DNA from 2 places in the Bacillus sp. MN7755 genome. Region 2 is predicted to be linked to the other one. Evidence: a T-box and tRNA genes for the amino acid it is inferred to sense, from the RefSeq annotation. Region 2 holds a T-box; the other holds one or more tRNA genes.
The links. A T-box is a leader RNA that pairs with one kind of tRNA and senses whether it is charged. The one in region 2 lies ahead of argS (arginine--tRNA ligase), so its partner is inferred to be a tRNA-Arg.
Positions count from the first base shown of each region.

Region 1: it encodes a tRNA-Arg, which carries the amino acid that the T-box ahead of argS (arginine--tRNA ligase) is inferred to sense. The anticodon was not compared.

Region 1 covers NZ_BTRL01000017.1:49,196-61,484, forward strand. Annotated here, with positions in the region: gene tig (trigger factor) at 1-775, opposite strand, end outside; gene ACYVEC_RS19440 (hypothetical protein) at 1,085-2,083, opposite strand; gene ACYVEC_RS19445 (hypothetical protein) at 2,281-2,529, opposite strand; gene ACYVEC_RS19450 (PH domain-containing protein) at 3,047-3,661, shown strand; gene ACYVEC_RS19455 (hypothetical protein) at 3,756-3,956, opposite strand; gene ACYVEC_RS19460 (hypothetical protein) at 4,610-4,864, opposite strand; gene ACYVEC_RS19465 (DUF6572 domain-containing protein) at 4,950-5,309, shown strand; tRNA gene ACYVEC_RS19470 (tRNA-Arg) at 5,468-5,541, opposite strand; tRNA gene ACYVEC_RS19475 (tRNA-Gly) at 5,543-5,616, opposite strand; gene ACYVEC_RS19480 (metallophosphoesterase) at 5,726-6,229, opposite strand; gene ACYVEC_RS19485 (XTP/dITP diphosphatase) at 6,243-6,851, opposite strand; gene rph (ribonuclease PH) at 6,863-7,600, opposite strand; gene gerM (spore germination protein GerM) at 7,729-8,778, opposite strand; gene racE (glutamate racemase) at 8,910-9,719, opposite strand; partial or broken gene ACYVEC_RS19505 (MFS transporter) at 9,930-10,478, opposite strand; gene ACYVEC_RS19510 (type 1 glutamine amidotransferase domain-containing protein) at 10,566-11,228, opposite strand; gene ACYVEC_RS19515 (hypothetical protein) at 11,385-11,672, opposite strand; gene gerE (spore germination transcription factor GerE) at 11,859-12,083, opposite strand; gene ACYVEC_RS19525 (purine/pyrimidine permease) at 12,249-12,289, opposite strand, start outside.
Region 2 covers NZ_BTRL01000015.1:203,446-211,596, forward strand. Annotated here, with positions in the region: gene ACYVEC_RS17650 (bacteriocin-processing peptidase family protein) at 1-3,797, opposite strand, end outside; gene ACYVEC_RS17655 (hypothetical protein) at 4,275-4,493, opposite strand; partial or broken gene ACYVEC_RS17660 (DUF2085 domain-containing protein) at 4,523-4,852, opposite strand; gene argS (arginine--tRNA ligase) at 4,965-6,653, opposite strand; T-box leader at 6,699-6,913, opposite strand; gene ACYVEC_RS17670 (class I SAM-dependent methyltransferase) at 6,954-7,730, opposite strand; gene ACYVEC_RS17675 (BrxA/BrxB family bacilliredoxin) at 7,780-8,151, opposite strand, start outside.

The sequences.
Region 1 (12,289 bases), on a different contig from region 2:
CTGCTTCTTTAGCGAACTCGTCGTTTAACTCAGGAAGTTCTTTTGTTTTGATTTCGTGAATTGTTACTTTGAATGTTGCTGGTTTGCCAGCTAATTCAGCAGCATGGTACTCTTCTGGGAATGATACTTCAACGTCTTTAGAATCACCAGATTTAAGACCAATTACTTGCTCTTCGAAACCTGGGATGAATGTACCAGAACCGATTGCTAGAGAGTAGTTTTCGCCTTTTCCGCCTTCAAATGCTTCGCCATCAACGAAACCTTCGAAGTCGATTACAGCTGTATCACCGTTTTCAACAGTTCCTTCTTCTTTAACAACTAGTTCAGCTTGACGCTCTTGTAAAGATTTTAATTCGTTCTCTACATCTTCGTCAGTTACAGTTGTTTCAACTTTTTCTACTGCTAAACCTTTGTACTCACCTAATTTAACTTCAGGTTTCACTGTTACTTTTGCAGTGAAGATAAGGTTAGCATTTTTTTCGAACTTCTCGATGTCGATTTCAGGATGAGCAACTGGGAAGATACCAGCTTCATCGATCGCTTCACCGTATGCTTTTGGTAAGATGATGTCTAAAGCATCTTGGTATAAAGATTCGATACCAAAGCGTTGTTCGAATAACGGACGAGGCATTTTCCCTTTACGGAAACCTGGTACGTTAATTGTTTTTACTACTTTTTTGAACGCAGCGTCGATAGAGTTGTTTACTTCTTTAGCATCAACTTCGATTGTTAAAACGCCTACGTTACCTTCTAATTTTTCCCATTTTGCAGCCATTTATTCTTTCCCTCCAACTATAATAATGTATGCACATACCTCTATAGATTAAGATCTTCATTATCTCTTTTTTGAAATAACAAAAGTACAAATAATCCTCTAGCAAAAGCTTTCAGATATAATGTTCCAATCTACTAATTGCCTAAAAGACAATTACGGTATATTTTGTTCGAGAATAATATGAAACATATTAAGTAAGAGAATTACACTTCTCTTCTCTTACAAACAGGCAGATTTCTGCCTTTTGCAACCCTTACATTATAACATAGAATATGCTCGTTTCAAGAACCGAACGATTCTTTTTCATAATTATACGGGCAAATATCCTTCTCTTTCAACACGCAATAACCATTGATAGGCAATATGAAACTCTTCTAATTCAATATTATACGCTGTCATAAGCTCTTCTTCATCAATAGTCAACCCGAAACGCTTTCTACCAATTCTCTCTAAAACAGCAGCCCAAATCTCCACTTTATCCATTAATAGAGCGAATGGGAAAACGCTAATTTGCAATTCTTTCCAATATGTAACCATCGCATCAAATATATCAGGATAATTTTGCTCTAATCGGTTTGATAATGTATGTATAATGTTATCGGATTGCTCCTCATTATGACCTGTAAATGCTGGAATTACCTTAATCGTATTCCCAAACTTTTCTACCTCTATCTCTTCTTCTATTTGATTTTCTACCATTTTATACAAAATAGAAGTTTTCAAATAAGGGTGCTGTTTTTCGTCTATTAAAAATTTCTTTAAAATAGGTAATGCAAGATCTAAGTCTTTTAACGAAAGTTGCTGAATCGCTCTTAGCTTTTGCCCAAAGTTTTCTCCAAACATTTCATTAGTAAACTCATTCAACTCAAAATTCGAATCGACTAGTGACGTATCCACTTCATTTAACATACCTTCTGCAAATAAAGCGAGCTGTGCTAATTTTTCCTTTTGCTCAGGCATTATATCCTTCGTTTGCAATACTTTTTCAACGGTTTCAATAACGCCTTCATAATCATTTGTTTGGACTAAAATCGTCACATATGTTTCAAGAATATCACCAAATAATACAGCTCCTGTTTCAAGCAACTGTTCACATTTGTCTTTCGCTTCTTCCATATGTTTTAACTCTAACAAACAAATAACTGAAGCTAGTTCCGTTTGTTCCGTTTCTGCATTATACTGACGTAATATTTCAAAGCAGCGCAATGCATCTTCGAATTTCCGCTCTTTCAGTGCTAAAAAACCTTCATCAATATATCGCTCTGATAGCTGCGGAAACAATACGACCGTATTTTCTTTTTTATCCATACGTCCGCCTCTTTTTCTAGATTTTAATTATCTTTAAAGTAAATATATCAAATGAGTAATGAGAACACAACATCCCAAAACCCTTTGTTTGAAATATGAAAATATTTAATTTTTATATTTCAATATAAACAAATCCTTACCAAAAATTAAAAATGTACAAATAAAAACCCTCAGCAATGAAAGCAGAGGATTCATCATTATTGGAAAGCCTTTATAATAGTGGGGTATATAACAAGGGTAATAATTTGGAGAACAATAATTGCCATAACAATCATGCTAAAATAGAAGATTGGTTTACTCCGCTTCATTAAAAACATAATGATAAGCATCGTACAAGCAAACAAACTTAAGAAGAACAAACTCGTCGTCGAACTAAGTATACCACTTGGGACAAAGAACAATAACACTACACTACAAGTACCTATAATTCCAAATAACCATTCCATTCATTCACTCATTCCCTTTCCCTCTCATGGTAGTTTCCTCTAAGCGATTAAATGTTTTACAACATCAACTACATACGTTAATTTCTCATATGCTACAAATCCGAAAGCAACTGTTAAACCCGTTACGATTAATCCTTTCATCATTTCTTCCTCCTCGTTTTATCGTTGTTACCTTTATTATAGAGGATTAGTAATTCGTTACCATCGAACTACCTTACAGTTACCTTACAGAATTGTAAGATTTCAAAAAGAGATAGAAAAACACCTCATATCGTTTGAGGTACTTTCACGGAATTTCTCTATAATCGCATGCAAAATTAACTTTTGCTCTTGGTTATTTTCCGGAAAATCCACTCTTAAACTAATAGATTTACTAAATAATTTTAGATTAAAATAATTATTCGTTCCTTTTCTCAACTTTCCTTCGAATATTTTTAATTATAAGAAAACACTTTGTTGAAATCATGTTAATATATTTTTATACAATTAAGAATTTAATTTATAAGGGGGATTATGTATGTTTAAAAAAATGGCTGCAGATGTTTTAGGATTAAGCGATGTAGGTTCTGTCATTACACCGAAAGATTACGATAAAGTTGATGCCGATGATTACGTGATGCATGAAGATGGGGAGAAAATTTATTTTCTAATCAAATCAAAATCAGATGAATATTGTTTCACAAACAAAGGATTAATTCACCTAGATGGCACAAGTGCGACAAGTAAAAAACGTACATTACGCCGCTTTAGTTATAGCAAATATCAAATTAAAAACGTAGCACTTGAAACTGCCGGAACGATTGATTTAGATGTAGAAATTAAGTTTCAAATGGGCGATGAGCATTACTCAATTGATGTTCATAAAAAACATATTGAAGAATTAAAAGATTTATATAAAGCTTTACTTAAAATCGAAGAAATTTCATACGACAACGACATCACATTGCAGTATGCACATAAAAGTCTAGATATGGCATCTAACGCTTTCAGCCGTATTTCAAACGCACAAGTAAATTTGGCAGAACAATTTAAAGAAATAAACGAAATCGCCTTTAACTGGCTCGTTGATACGAAGAAACAATATAATGTGAAAGATTATGGTTTTGTGTTTGAAAAGTTTATTAATAATTAATTTACAACAAACAAAAAACCTTGTTATCAAAAGATAACAAGGTTTTCTTAGCGCCCCAGGAGAGATTCGAACTCCCGACCCGCCCATTTCCGTACTATTTTATATATTTTGATCGCAGTCTTAATATATCTTCCTCTTCGCGAATGCCTGCCGATCCCTTCCTCACATTTTTTACGACAGTCCAATTCGGGTTAGTTTCATCACCGATGTTCTGTATTGTAAAGTTGCCGTCACCATATTTCCGTTTACCTTCTGCCAATTTCTCCGTTAAGTCATTCTCTTTTGCTCTCGCCATCTTTGCGCCATCTCCCTTTTTTATACAACCTTCTTAAACTGTCCAACCAATCACACGTCCAGTCAATTGGAGATTCTCGTTTTCCGCTTCTATTAATTGTAACACACTGCCGGGGATAAGTTCCGACAACGGATGCTCAATCGTACTAGAATGGTAAAAAGTTTTATAACATTGTAAGTGATTAATTAGGGGCATCTGGATATGAATTCGATTTCCATCATAAACCTATTGATTCTTTAAATTAAATACTATGAGGAACAGGGCGCATAAACGGCGCTCCTTTTATTTAAGAAAAAGAATTACATATACAACTGCTTAATATCGAAGGAAAGGTTACAGATATTAAGAATGAGCTACAATTATAACCCAAACTAGACGCGAAACTTATAAGTAATCACTTCTTGTGATAATCTTTCACTCGTATTAATTATGCTATTTCATTCCTACCCCCATCTCTTACACCAAAACATCAATTTTTAGCGTCCCAGGAGAGATCCGAACTTCCGGCCCACCTATTATCTACAATATATAAACGATTCTTTCATCGCTTGTTTAACATACACTGGCTAATGTATAGATACGGTATAATTTTCTTGTGAAAATATTATAGGAGAAGCAGTAAAAGCCCAAAGCCAGGTACAAATAGGAATAAATCAAGAAGCTGGGAAAGCCTTTGAAAAAGAAGTACATAAGGACTTCTCAAAAGAGGTAGATACAGTAGTAGAACAAATAACTTTAAAGACTAATAAAACAGGAACAAAGACAAGACTTGATTTTCTAGGAGCCAATAAAGATCTAGAAGATATAAGAATAGTTGAGGCAAAAGGTTCACCAACTGCTCCCCTTACTAAAAAACAAAAAATTGCGATTCCTGAAATTGAAAAATATGGCGCAACAGTTGTAGGCAAAGGGAAACCACCTTTTGTAGGCGGTACGGAAATACCTCCAACTAAAGTTGAAATTAGAAGAAAACAATAGATAAGAGGTGTACTTATGTCTTTATACGAATTAGAAAAAGTTGATTTTATGGGCTACAATAAAGAAGAAAAAATAGCCTATTTAGTCATCGCTGATGAATTAGACTGGTCTGATGAGGAAAAACATATTGAATTACTGCAAGAAAAAATCAATTTGTATTTGGACTTTATAGAAAGTGACGAGGTTTACGAAAGGTATCCTGAAGTAAAAGGGTATGGTTTTGTTATTAAGATATTCGGGAAATATCTTTTTACTGAATGGGGCAAAGAATTTTTAGAAAAGGTTGATGAGGTTCTCGTTGAAGCTGGATACGGTTTTCAATACGTGCATAAACCATTTGATGAGCCTGAACAAACAAATAATATAACTGACTAGCAAAGAGCGTTTTTAAGCGCTCTTTTTAATGCACTTTAATCTGTTGCATATACTCATTATCATATATCCCGTTATAATATTTTTAAACCTCTTGCACATACATCAATTTGTAGACAAACAAAAAACCTTGTTATCAAAAGATAACAAGGTTTTCTTAGCGTCCCAGGAGAGATTCGAACTCCCGACCGTACGCTTAGAAGGCGTATGCTCTATCCGGCTGAGCTACTGGGACATGGAGCGGGTGAAGAGAATCGAACTCTCGACCAGAGCTTGGAAGGCTCTTGTTTTACCACTAAACTACACCCGCATATGTTATTTTATTTTTATTCGTTAGCGCTGTTGCCCTATCGACAATATTTATTATATGTATAACCATACATAAAGTCAACACCTTTTTTAAAAGAGGATAATTTTTATTATCCTCTTTTAAAAACTGCTTGTTCAACTAGCTGTCCGTCTAGTGTTTCAAAACGAACTTCCATTTGATTTTCATCCATTTCTAATAAGGCAAATGTCTTTTCTACACGCTGACGCGGTAATAAAATACTGCCTGGATTAATAAATAAAACGCCGTCGATTAATTCCGCACCTAATACGTGAGAGTGTCCGAAGCATGCAACTTGCGCCCCTACTTCTTCTGCACGGTACGCTAATGTTTGTAACGTCATTTTCACGTTATGACGATGTCCGTGCACAACAACGAAACGAATGCCGTCTACATCAGTTACAATTTCGTCTTGAAAGTTAGCATAATCACAATTCCCTTTTACAACATGGAAACCTTGCAGCTCTTCATGAGCAGGCGTTAGCTCTGAATCACCGCAATGAATCATGATATCTACTTTCCCTTCATACTTCTCTTTTAACTGCTGTAATTCCTTCACAGAGCTATGACTATCGCTTACGATTAAAGCTTTCATCAATCTCTCTCCCTTATTCTCCTAAAAACCATTCAGGGATTTTTTCTTCTAGCTTACGTAGAGCACGTCCACGGTGACTAATAGCATTTTTCTCATCTGAACTTAGTTCCGCCATCGCTTTTTTATATTCTTCCACATAAAAAATCGGATCATATCCAAAGCCGTTTTCTCCGCGGCGTTGTTCTAAAATAAACCCTTCACATGTCCCGTTTACAATGACAGGCTTTTTATCCCCTTCAGGGAAAGCAACTGCTAATGCACAGTAGAAACGAGCTTTACGCTTTTCAAACGCTACGTCATTTAATTCCTGTAAAACTTTATCCATATTCGCTTGATCATCTTTCGGTTCTCCAGCAAAACGAGCTGAATATACGCCTGGTTTCCCGTTTAAAGCATCTACAATAAGACCTGAATCATCCGCAATTACGATTGCATTCAACTGTCTACTCAAACTATCCGCTTTTAAGATCGCATTTTCTTCAAATGTTTCACCAGTTTCTTCGACTTCTTCAATATGAGGAAAATCGTGTAATGATTTCACTTCTAAATCAAATCGCTCAAATAACTCAGCAAATTCACGCACTTTCCCCATATTTTTTGTCGCTACAACAACTTGTTTCATATTTTCCACCTCTACTCTATATGAGATACGATGTCACCTAACGCTTCTTTTTGCATGTCAATCAGTTGGAAAATGCCTTGTTCTGCAGCATCAAGTAATTCATTTAACTGCGCTCTACTAAACGTCGCTTCTTCTCCAGTTCCTTGTACTTCAACAAACTGGCCTTTTCCAGTCATAATTACATTCATATCAACGTCTGCTTTAGAATCTTCTGCATAGTTTAAATCTAAAACAACACCTTGCTGTTCCACAATCCCTACTGAAGTTGCTGCTAAATAATCTTTCACTGGAATTTTAGATACTTTTTCTGCTTGTAATAACTTCTCGAAAGCTAATACCATTGCTACATATGCACCTGTAATAGAAGCAGTTCTCGTTCCACCATCAGCTTGAATAACATCACAATCAATCCAAACCGTTCTCTCACCAAGTGCTTCTAAGTCAACTACCGCACGTAATGCTCGTCCAATTAAGCGCTGGATTTCCATTGTACGCCCTGTTACTTTCCCTTTGCTTGATTCCCTTATTGTACGTTGCTCTGTTGCACGTGGAATCATCGCGTATTCAGCTGTTACCCAGCCCTTTCCTTCTCCACGCATAAACGGCGGGACACGCTCTTCAATTGTCGCTGAGCAAATTACCTTTGTATCCCCAACCTCAATTAACACTGATCCTTCTGGATGTTTTAAATAATTCGTATGAATATGTATATGGCGTAATTCTGTTTTCTCTCTACCATCTACTCGCATAAAAATAACCTCCTCATAACTATTTGTTAGTATAGCCAAATTTAAATGTATGATATGTATACAATAAAAGAAGAGGAACCCAAAAAGCAATTCCTCTTTCTTACTTAAGTATATCAAATTATCGACGATTAAAAACTACCTGTATTCACGTTTTCTGGACGATCTACAGGTTTTATTAATTTTCCGCCCTTTTCATCTATAAGATTCGCTTTACCATTCACTTCAATAGAAACACTTTTCACGCCTTTCTTTTCTGTTAAAGATAAAACTAATGACTTCAATACGTAATTTGAAACCATATTTTTATCTGGGTTTATAAATATATTTTCATTAAAGTTTAATGTAAGATTTCCGTCTTGTAATTTCGGATTCGTAATCAGCTTAACTCCTGGATTGAAATCATTCAGGAGCGATTGATGAATCGGTCCTTTTACAAGTTCATCTATAATGGTTGCATAATCATTTTCTTTTCCTTCTACAACGCGGCGTGTTACTGGTACGTAGTATTGCTGTTTATTATTATTTTGCGCCATAAAATAAAGGGTAACTGGTTTTGTATTTGTTACATCCGCTACTTGTTCATCATCGAAGTTGATACCGTTCGCACGGCTCACGCCTTCACCAAGCGGTGTACCACCAACAGGCATCTTCGCCAATTTCTCACCATTTATTTGGAACTGCACTTGTTTTATTTCTTTAAATTGCGTCAACGTCCATGCAATAGATTCAATGATTTGACGTTCTTCCTCTTTCGCATAGTTTTTCATTTCTTTAGAGAAATCAATGACTGCCGTCCCATCTTTTTTCAAATTTAGGGTCATCGATGTATTCGCTGGAATGACTGCACGGAACCCATTCGGTAATAAATTCGTTACCGGTCCATCTTTCACAAGGTACTCTAACGTTTGCTGAATGACCTCATTTGCTTTCGGAGTAGGTATAGCTAACGTTTGCGGCACAACATAGCCATTTTTATCAACAAGGTATAGTTCTCTATTCACCGTTTGTCCTTGCTTATCTTTCTTAGCTACTTCTTTCTTTCCACCCTCTGTATACGTAACTTGTTTTGGCGGATCAATTTGTTCCGTTGCTTTCTCCTGATTTATAAAGCCACACCCTGTTAGTAAAACAGCGCTCACAGTAGCACCAACAACCCATTTAAAAGTGGATTTAGGCATGCCATTCCCCCCTAAAATCTAAGTTTGTACTATTATGTATACGAGCTGTTTCACTTTTTAGAACAAGCTGTGCTTCCTATAAACAAAAAAACTCCTGATTTCTCAGGAGTTTACTTATATGGATTCTACTATTATTCTTTTTCTAAATGAATATGTTTCACATTTTCAATCGGTTGACCGAACCATTTTGATGCAATTTCTTTAAATAGACCTATTTTTCCTGTTGTTAAGAAGAGATGATCACTTTGTTCCTCTCCCTCATTCAACATTTTACTATGGTATAAAATTGTACTTACTTCACGCGCCGTTTCATCACCAGAACTAATTAGTTGCACTTTATCTCCCATTACTTGTTTAATAACAGGGCCTAAAATTGGATAATGTGTACAACCTAAAATAAGTGTATCAATATCAGTATTCTTCAGCGGTTGCAACGTTTCTCTTACAACTTCATATGCCATTTCACTTTCGAAATTACCACTCTCTACAAGCTCAACGAAAGGCGGACACGCTAAACTTTCTACCATAACACGGTTATTAATAGACTTTAGCGCTTCTTCGTATGCACCACTTTTCACCGTTCCGATTGTTCCAATAATCCCAACATGATACGTGTTTGTCATTTTTAAAGCTGTACGTGATCCCGGGTGAATAACTCCTACCACCGGAATTGGTAATTGTTTCTGCATCTCTTCTAATACAACTGCAGTTGCTGTATTACACGCAATAACTAACATTTTGATATTTAAATCTAGTAAATGCTCCGTCATTTCCCACGTAAATTGACGCACTTCTTCTCGAGAACGCGGACCATAAGGGCAACGTGCTGTATCCCCTAAATATATAATGCGCTCTTTCGGCAACTGACGAATTAATTCCTTCGCTACTGTTAAACCGCCAACTCCTGAATCGATAACACCGATTGCTCTATTCAACTTCATCACCCGTTTTCTCATTCATCATCTTATTTTATCATTATATTTTACACACTTTAAGTTCGCTAACTTAAACTGCTTCTGTATGAAAATTTTCATTTGTACCTGTATAGACTAGGACCTTTTTTATTTTGCTCCTTTTTTTCATAATTTGCAAGACAGAAAAATAACCGACCTTCTATAGGAAAGTCGGTTTCTTCTATATAAAGTACATATTTAATGCTCCATCTTTTTTTGGAAAGAAGACATTCCTATTAATAAGAAGAAATGAGCAGAAATTAACATAACGATTAAAATAAAATTCAAACGATAACTATTTGTAGATTCCATAATTTTGCTTGCTACAGCTGGTCCAAATGCCATACCGAAAAAATTAATTAAATTATATAAACCAAGACCTACTCCAACTTTAGCTGAATGTAATGTTTTCGGTATAAATGTGTTTAATGATACTTGAATGGCTGAATAACTCATAAACGTTAAAATAATCACCAATATAATAACGACTATACTTCCATTCGGAATAAACCCTAAAATTAAAAAGCCAACAATCATAATGACAGACGCTACATAAATCATATTCACATGTCCAAACGAAGGGACAATCTTTCCAGTAATAAAACTAGACACAATACCAAAGAGTGATGCAACAAACAATACAATTCCGATAACAAATGACGACAATCCGTGCACTCTTCCTAACAGTAAGGGCAATAATAATAAATTAGCACATAACGCCACATTAATTATAAATGAAGTCACTATACTCAATACCTCTTTTTAGTTTAAGGGATTTTCCATTTACACTATGGAAAAAATACCCGCTACCTTTATGAGTAGCGAGCACTTTTTCTATAATTTATTTACAGCTCTTCTTATAGCTTTTCCTATTTCCATACTAGACTGCGGATTTTGCCCTGTAATTAAATGCCCATCTACTACGACATGCGGCGTGAAATTTGGAGCAACATAAAACAAAGCGCCTTCTTCTTTCAATTTACTTTCTAATAAAAACGGAACTCGCTTTTCTAAATGTACAGCTTTTTCCTCATCATTTGTATAACCTGTTATACGCTTACCCGCACTAAAAAACGAGCCATCCTTATTTTTTACACCGACTAAAGAACTTACTCCGTGACAAACAGCCGCTACAATCCTGTTATTGTTGTATATATTCTCAATTAAATTTGCAACATATGGATTACCTGGAAAATCTACAATCGCCCCGTGCCCACCACCAAATAAAACTGCATCATAATCCGAAAAATGAGCCGTTGAGATCGGCTTCGTATTTTGCAATAAAGAAGCGACATGCTTAAATTCACGTGGTATACCATTCGGAATAGACACTCTATCAATAGGTACTCTACCGCCCTGTATCGACACAATATCAACATCGAACTTAGCCTTTTTAAATACATGATAAGGGGCTGCGAGCTCTTCAAGCCACAAACCAGTCGGGTGTCCATTCATATCATGAGCGCTTGTTGAAACTAACAATATCCTTTTCAACATATCCCCTCCTTACTACCTATTTATGTATGGAGTGTTGTTATCATTCATACAGCAAGCGAAAAAAACGATAACAACAAGCTGACCTTTTGTATAAAAGTCAGCTTGTTGTTATCGTTTGAATTCTTTCGTACGAAGATGTTCACAACCTTATAGCTTTTATCTCCAACGCCACGCAATCGTTGTATCCTCCATATGAATAGCAGGTATATCAATCCCTAAATATCGCTGATCGTCCTCATCAAAAATAGACCAATTTTCTTCATATAAAAATTCAGGGTCTATGCTTTCAAAATCAAATACACTATCTTCGTCTACCATCTCACGAAAATATTTTTGGACCGGTTTACTATTCTCGTATAGACGAATTGTTCCATACATCCATGGCATGTCTCCAAAAACATCTTTAATTTCACCTATCTCCATATCCTTAAAATACAACTTCACATTTGCACCTTCTTATTCATAAATGACAAAGATATCTATCCTAAATACCTCATCATGTTTAAAATAGTTATTTTTAACGTTTTTTTCTTAAACATACCTTCTCTCTCAAAGTCTGAGATACCTTTTTTAAGTTCAAAATTTAGACAGAAAAATAGCCGACTCTTTACATAAAAGTCGGCTGCTTTCTTATAGTTCGAGCTCTCCCATGCGAAGAAGCTCAACAACTGCTTGTGAACGTCCTTTAACTCCTAGCTTTTGCATTGCGTTTGAGATGTGGTTGCGTACTGTTTTTTCACTGATAAAAAGTTCACCCGCAATTTCTTTTGTTGTTTTATCTTGAACCAGCAATTCAAATACTTCTCTCTCTCTCTTTGTGAGTAACGGTTTAGATTGATACGCTTTTTCCTTCAACTGGTATAACCCTCCTTGCTTAAGCCAGAGCCGTGTATGTGTAAGTTGGGTGTTTATTTAGTCAAGATATTGTATGAATGAAATGTGCGGGTGGTGAATAAAAATGGGCTTTATTTCTCATGTTATTTTAGACTTTTATACATTGCATTCACTCTTTGTATCCACTTACTTTTCGGTACGCCATATTTGTTCTAGTAATATGCTGA
Region 2 (8,151 bases):
TTTTCTGCTTTTCTTACTTCTCCTGCTTTAAAGAAGACTTGTGCTTGCAGAAGAAGGGTATCATAATCATCTGGTAACTCTCGAACCATTTGCTTCGTTAATTCCGAAGCATCTCGTAACATATCTTCCCCCTCACACTCTATGAAAAGATTTACAAGTTGCTTCGCTACATCGTAATCCCATTTATGTTCTAACGATGTTTGCAATACATCTACTGCTTCTTTATACATCGCCACATTCTCGTAAAATAGTGCAAATCGCTGCGCTGCCATACTATTTTTCGAATTTAGCTTTAAGGAAATTTCATATAAATCAATGATTGTAGTAATAATCGAAATTTCTTTCGCACGGTTTTTCATACGATAAAAAGCTCTCGTAAATATGGATTTTTTCGGCTGTTCATTTTGTTGACGTTCAATCCATCTTTCTGTAACCGCAGATGCAGCATACATAAATGCCATACTTCTTTCTACTTTTTTCACTTTTAATGTATGAAGAAAATCTCGTATGTTAGACAATTTCTTATGTTGTTCTATCGCTTTTACATATACATCAAATATACGTTCATTCTTTACATCTTTTTGTATCACTTTCATTGCAATTTCAATCGCTTTTGCATTTCTATTTTTCACTAATACTTTTGCATAATGATATAGAACTTCTGTATGCTCACCATCTACTTGTAGTGCTTCTTCAATCTGCGCTTGTTCTTTATCTATTTCATCCATCGCTCCATATACGTAGGCAATCGCATCTAATCGCCATATTTCAGGTACTTCGTCTGCTAATTGTTCCAGTTCAGTCAGCAACTCTTCCTGAAGATTCATCTCTACTGAAAGCTGTGCCAAATATTCCATATTAATATGCAGCGGCTCTTCTTTCATTGCCTGAACCATATGACTTTGTTCTTTAGAGCGGTTTTCTTCTTTTTCGTATATTTCTGCAAGCTGTAAATGTACACCTACGAAATTCCCATCAAGCTCTAAACATGTTTCATACGCTTGTTTTGCTTCCACCAATTGCCCTAATGCCATAAGTGTTTCACCAATTCGGTAATAAGGTAATGCTGTTGCCTTTTGTTCTATCGCCTTATTATATCTTTTCATCGCTTGGCCGTACTGCCCAATAGATTCATATAAAATACCTGTATAACAACCGAATTCACTTACTTCATTTCTTTCTTTGTGTAGCGTTCTTAAAAATGCTATCCCTCGTTGTACAAATACAGTTCCTTTAATTCGATTCACATATTCATCTAACGCACTTGCTACATTATATTCGCTCTGCTTTATACCACTCTCTAACCTAGACAACGCTACTTTAAACCCTTCTTCATTTCCACCAAGTTCAACCTCAGCATCCCATAAAACCATTCCCGCATTCATATGAAAATCTTGGCTCTTTTCAATTTGTTTTTCAATACCGAGAATATATTCTTTTGCTTCCTTGTATTGCTCTCTTGCCATATAAACTTGTGTAAGTCCGAAATGAGAATAAACATCCTCATCATTTTCTTCTAAAGCACGCTTATACAATACTTCTGCTTCTTCAAGACTATCATTTTGAAAGTGATAATCACCTAATTTTACGTATAGAGGTGCTTTATCATCACAATTCTCAATACCTTTTGATAAAATTTCTTTCGTACTTTCCTCATCCTTCAAATCAGATTCGTATATTTCCGAAAGTTTCGTATAAATGTAAGGTGCATTGCTATCCAAATGAATCGCTATTTTAAGCCCTTTTATCGCTAAATGTAATTTCCCTAAATGATGCGCACATCTCGCTCGCTCATACCATACATGTGCTTCATTTTTATACTCTTTTAACAGATCGTTAAAGATTTCATACGCTTCTTCATATCTTTCTAAATCTATTAATATTAACCCGTGATTCGTTAAAGTGAATCTTTCTGGACTACGTTCTAAAGCAACTTGAGAAAACTGCAATGCCTTTTCAGATTGATCGATATACATATATGATAATGCGAGAAAACTCCAAGCAATCGGCTGATCTGCATCTAATTGTAATGAGGAACGAAAACTTGAAATTGCTTCTATATAACTTTCCTGTTCAAAAGCATATCTTCCGTTTATTAAATGATATAAAGCACGATTATTTTTCTTCTCAACACTCGCGAGCATTTGCCCTGCTTTTTCTAATTCTTGAAGGCGAATAAAGCACTGCGCACCATGTAATTTAACAAAATCTGAGTTCGGAAACCTCTCCATTAACTTTTCAATACAAGATAAAATAAACTTATTATCTACTTCAACATCTAAATGTTTAATCGTATATAACCACGTATTCGGATTATCACTCGTCTCTTTTAAAAACTGTACTAAGCTATGAATCCCATCTTTATCTTGTTCATCTAAATGATCCGTTAAAGAAAAAATGGATTTAAAATAATGATTTTCTTCTTCATTTAAAAATGATAATTGTTCCTTCTTTTCTTTCGGAACAAACGTAATCGCTAAACAACCTGTATAACGATATTTTTCTTGTAACTTACTATATTCCACAATAACTGGTTCTATAAAGTTCGGATCTTGAACATAAAAAGCTTGTAACGTATCATCATATCCAGCTAGCACTTGCACATGTGAAGCATGCTCAATATCTATACTTAATAAAACGGGAATCCCCTGATCTAGCAGTCTCTTATAATTTTCCACATTCCCTTTAAAATAACGATATTCATAACCTAATTCTTCTAAATAAGAAACAGTATCTGAAAACTTCGAGCCAGTCATATCAAAAATAAACTCTGCTATTTCATCTTGTGTACGTTTTTCTCCCCATAACTGCAACATCATTTCTAAACTTGTCGGCACACAATAATTATCCTTTTGTACAATTGGAACTATAGGTAAGTGAACCTTTTTTCCATCTGGATTTTTTTCTAAATTATGATATAAAGACTCTTTTAAACTTTTTTCTTCTTTTAATAACTGTTGTAAATCTACAAGTTTATTCATTTTGTAAAACGCTTCTGCACGTAAATGTACAAAATAAGCTTTATAAGCATGATAAGGAAGCTGATTATTTATATTATCTATTACCGCTAACATCTCTTCATACTTCTCTAAATCTAATAAATATTTTACCTTTTCAAAATGAAAATATGGTACTTGCGGGAACTTTACAATCGCATCATCAATTAGCTGTAATGCACGTTTTTGTTCTCCTTTATTCGCATATAACTGTGATAATAAATAGGTAGATAACTCTTCACAATCTTTATGCTGCATGCCAGCTATAAATTGTTCTTCTGCTTTCTCCCATTCACCTGTATGCATATAGACGTAGCCCCATTTATCAAATACAGCACGTGCACTGTACTCTTCTGCCTTTTTCATATAAAAAAGGGCTTCTTCATTTCGTTTCATTTCTAGCAAACATCGTACTAACGTAAAATATGTTTTCGCTAAAAGATCAACTTCTATTTCTTCTTTATTTACCTCTTCTAACGAATCTTTTAACAACTGTTCTACTTCAAGTATTTTCCGCTCATCAATTAACTCATCACAATATAAAGAGAGCGTTCTCATATTTGGGAATTTTTTATATGCATAGCGAATGAGGAATGAACTGTATTGGTGCATAAGCCCTTCATCAGTAAGACGTATTAATATATCAAACTCTTTATGTGAAGGAATATTAGCAAGCCAATTCTTCAAATAAGATAAAGTATTCTTTTCTTTTATATATGAAATTTCATTATTTATTTCCTGTAATCCATCTATAAATCTCTTGTCTTTCAAACAAGCATCTAACTGCTTAAAATCTAGCATGTATTCACCTCGAATATTTATTTAAACTGCTACTTGCTTAGATTTTACACATCATATAGTAGGTATTCAACTAAAATCACTTATAATGAGTGGTATTAATTAATATTATTCAAATTTATAACAAAATATAGTAAAAATGATTGTTTTTCTCTGTATTTTGTTTGATTATATGTAATAACGTAACATGTGAATCTTATCTTTCGAAAGGTGAACTCTGTACATAAAATTATATCGTCGATAATTCAAATATATCAGCGATTCTTTCGTTTTATCGGCGATTTTCAAAATATATCGACCGATTCTTAACATATATCAGCGATTATATGTCGAATATCGACTTATCGACAATAAATGACATTTTTTCATTTATCAAATTGCAAATATACAAAAACACCGTAATCATCACTAGGAAACACACCAGTTGAAGTTAATGCCGAATTCCCAAATATAGATACTTTTTCAATTGAAGAAAATTCATTAACAAGTACAATCACAATCTAAACAATCCGTACAGTCTACATCGCCACAATCTGATTTTCTCTTTCTTTTGTTTCTTTTAAGATAATAATACAGCAGCCAAATCAGTAGTGCGCAAATAACAAAAGCTATTATTGCTTCTGTATACTTGTTTTGAATTATAAAACCGATTCCACTTCCGCCTGAAATAAAAATTAGAATTAAGTAAACCCAGAACATTTATGTAAATACCTCCGTTACTATATACCTTAAGATAATATCCATATAACACTAGACGAAATGGATAACCCCATACCATTACCGCTTAATACACCGGTAGTTACTTTTAGCAAATTTGTGCTGCTTCTCCATTTCTACTTTTGGATGAATCCATCAATGAGTAACGGAATTTGAGCAGAAAATGATAGTATGATTGCCAAAAGAAATGAAGGGGTTATATAAAAATAAATTGGAAACATTAAAATACCGATAAGCATGCCTGTACAACGCGCACATAAAGGTATGTACTTTTGTAGTTTAAGGAAACTTCTCTCCGCTCTTCTATGACAAGGAATTTGCAAAATTAAAGTTCGGATCAATATGAATCACCCTCTCTAAAAAGATTTTAATTGATTTTGCAAAAGAATTATATATCTAATAAAAAAACAAACCAGGTTCATACTAAAACCGGTTTGTCAGTTTACTACTATGCTACATCTCCTCAGGAGCATCCACCCCAAGTAAACGTAATCCTTCTTTTAATACAACCGTCACAGCATACACTAATGCCAGTCTGCTATCTTTCTCTTCGCTCTCTTCCAATATACGCACATTTCCATAATATTTATTAAACGATTGTGCTACATCTAATACGTATTTCGAAATGATTGATGGCTCATTTTTGGTGAAGGCTGCTTCAATTATTTGCGGGAATTTGTTTAGTAATTTTACGACACTCCAACTATGATCATCTTTTAATACAAACGTACACGTTTCAAATTCTACACTTTCTTTTCTTAAAATAGAGCAAGCACGTGCATGTGTGTACTGGACATATGGGCCTGTTTCACCTTCAAATTTCAGCATGTTTTCTAATGAAAATTCGATATTGTGCATACGTTCGTTTTTTAAATCGTGGAAGATGACTGCACCAACACCGACTTGCTTTGCTACTTCTTCTTTTTGCTTTAAGTTTGGATTTTTCTCTTCAATATTTTGTTTTGCAAGTTCGATTGCTTCCTCAAGTACCTCTTCAAGTAAAATAACTCTCCCTTTACGTGTCGACATTTTCTTACCATCTTTTAAAATGAACCCAAACGGTACATGTTCCATTCCATCAACCCAAGTATATCCAAGCTTTTTTAATACAGTGAAAAATTGATTGAAGTGTAAACTTTGTTCCGGGCCAACTACATATAATGCTTTATCAAATGCGTATGTGTTTTGACGATATAACGCTGCTGTTAAGTCACGCGTTGCGTAAATAGTCGCACCATCTGATTTTCTAATTAAGCAAGGCGGCATTCCCTCTTCTTCTAAATTAACAACTAATGCACCTTCTGACTCTTCAAGCAAATCATGTTCCTCTAAAATCCCAATAAAGTCTTCCATTAAATTATTATAAAAAGCTTCTCCTTGATAATTAGTAAATTCAACACCGAGAAGTTCATAAATACGAGAAAATTCTTTTAAGGATTCGTGGCGGAACCAATTCCAAAGCTCAACTGCTTCTTCATCACCTTCTTCTAATTTCTTAAACCAAGCGCGTCCATCTTCTTCTAGTTCTTCGTCGTCTTTTACCTCTTCATGGAATTGAACATATAACTTAAATAGTTCACGTATTGGATCCTCTTTAACTACTGCTTCATTTCCCCATTTTTTATAGGCGGTAATTAACTTTCCAAACTGTGTTCCCCAATCCCCAATATAATTAATTCCTACAACTTCATAGCCACATTTTTCAGCGATATGTTTCAGGGAATTTCCAATCATTGTAGAACGTAAATGCCCCATCGAAAAAGGTTTCGCGATATTTGGAGAGGAATAATCGATAACGACCGTTTTTTCACAGCCAATGTGATTTTGGCCGTACTCTTCTTTCTCCGCTAAAACCGTTTTTAATACTGCATCACTTACAGTTTCACGATTAAAAAATACATTTACGTAAGGACCAACAGCCTCTGTTTTCGTAAAGAACGGGTCACTTAATTTCTCCGTAACTTCCTTTGCGATTAAAGCTGGTGATTTTTTATATTGCTTCGCAAGTGAAAAACATGGGAACGCTGCATCTCCAAAATCATCTTGTTTTGGTGTTTCAATTAAGTCTAAAATTTGGTTTTGCGTTAATTCATCCTTTAAAATACTGGATAAACTTTTCGCAAAATGCGTGTTATAATCCATGAAATAACCTCCTTATTTTTTAAAACACAAAAAACTCGTCTCTAAAAAAGAGACGAGTTTTAACCCGTGGTACCACCCTTGTTGTTCATTACGAACCACTTTCCCGTTTATAACGAGGACAGGGGGCCTCGGCTTACTCTACTATTCGTTCAAGAAGCATCTCCGAAGTGCGCTTCATCTTTTTCTTCCGCACTAGGCTCACACCATCCCTAGCTCGCTTTCCGTCTAAAAAAGACTACTCTCTTCATCACAGACAGTATATTTAATTAATTATTGCTTATTATACATCTTTTCAAACAATTAGCAAAGGTCAATTACACCAAAGTGAAACTTAGCACTTTTTCTTTTGTATACGTGAAAATTATGTTTTTCAAATCTAGAACTACGGAAATGATCTTTCAGAACGACACGCTTTCTCGCCACACGCTTCGCTTCCGCAATTGTTTCGTCAGTAATATCATGATACAAAGCGAAGTGTTTTAACCCTTTTATTCCATCTGATTCTATGACAGTTTCTTCAAACATTGGATCCAGATAAACAACATCATAACTATTATCCTCACATTGTTTTAAAAACTGAAAATGCTCCGTTTGCTTTACATTAATTCGTTGCATTGCTTCATCAATTTCAGAAACGGATGAAGACCATGTTTGCAAACCATTTCCCATGATGTAAGCCATATATTCATTGCCTTCAAGTCCTGTTACTTTTCCGCTTTCACCAACAATATAACTAGCTACAATACTATCTGATGCCATACCGAGCGTACAATCTAACACTGTCATTCCGCTCTCTAATTTAGCAGCTTGTACAAATGGATCGTGTTCTCCGCGCATTAACCTTTTCACACGAAACATCGCTGAGTTTGGATGAAAGAAAAACGACTCTTCCGTACCTTTTGGATAAATAGCTAATCGGTTTTTGCCCACAACAAGTATATCTTGTTCATACTGCTCATGCAGTGTATGTACTGGTATGTCATTACGTTTAACGAAAGAACTATTTAATTCTGCTGCTACCTTATTTGCATAATCTGTCATTTCTTTGTTTGTTCTCCCTGCTGTTGTTACTATCATTGTTTCACCTCTATATAAAGAAAAGAGGGAGATTTACTCTCCCCCTTCTTTAGCAATTCTTTTCGAAAGCTTGTTCTAAGTTCGTAATAATTTCGTCCATAGTTGCACCTTCAATTTCATGACGGTGAATGAAGTGAACAACTTCTTTTCCTTTTAATAATGCCATTGATGGTGAAGATGGAGGAATTTCTCCGAAGTATTCACGCATTTTTGCAGTAGCATCTTTATCTTGACCTGCGAATACAGTTACAAGATGATCAGGTTGTTTTTCAGCACGAACAACTGCTTGACCTGCTGATGGACGTGCTAAACCAGCTGCACAACCACAAACAGAGTTTACAACTACTAAAGTTGTGCCTGCCGTGTTTTCCATAAATTCTGTTACAGCTTCTTCTGTAGTTAACTCTTCAAATCCAGAACG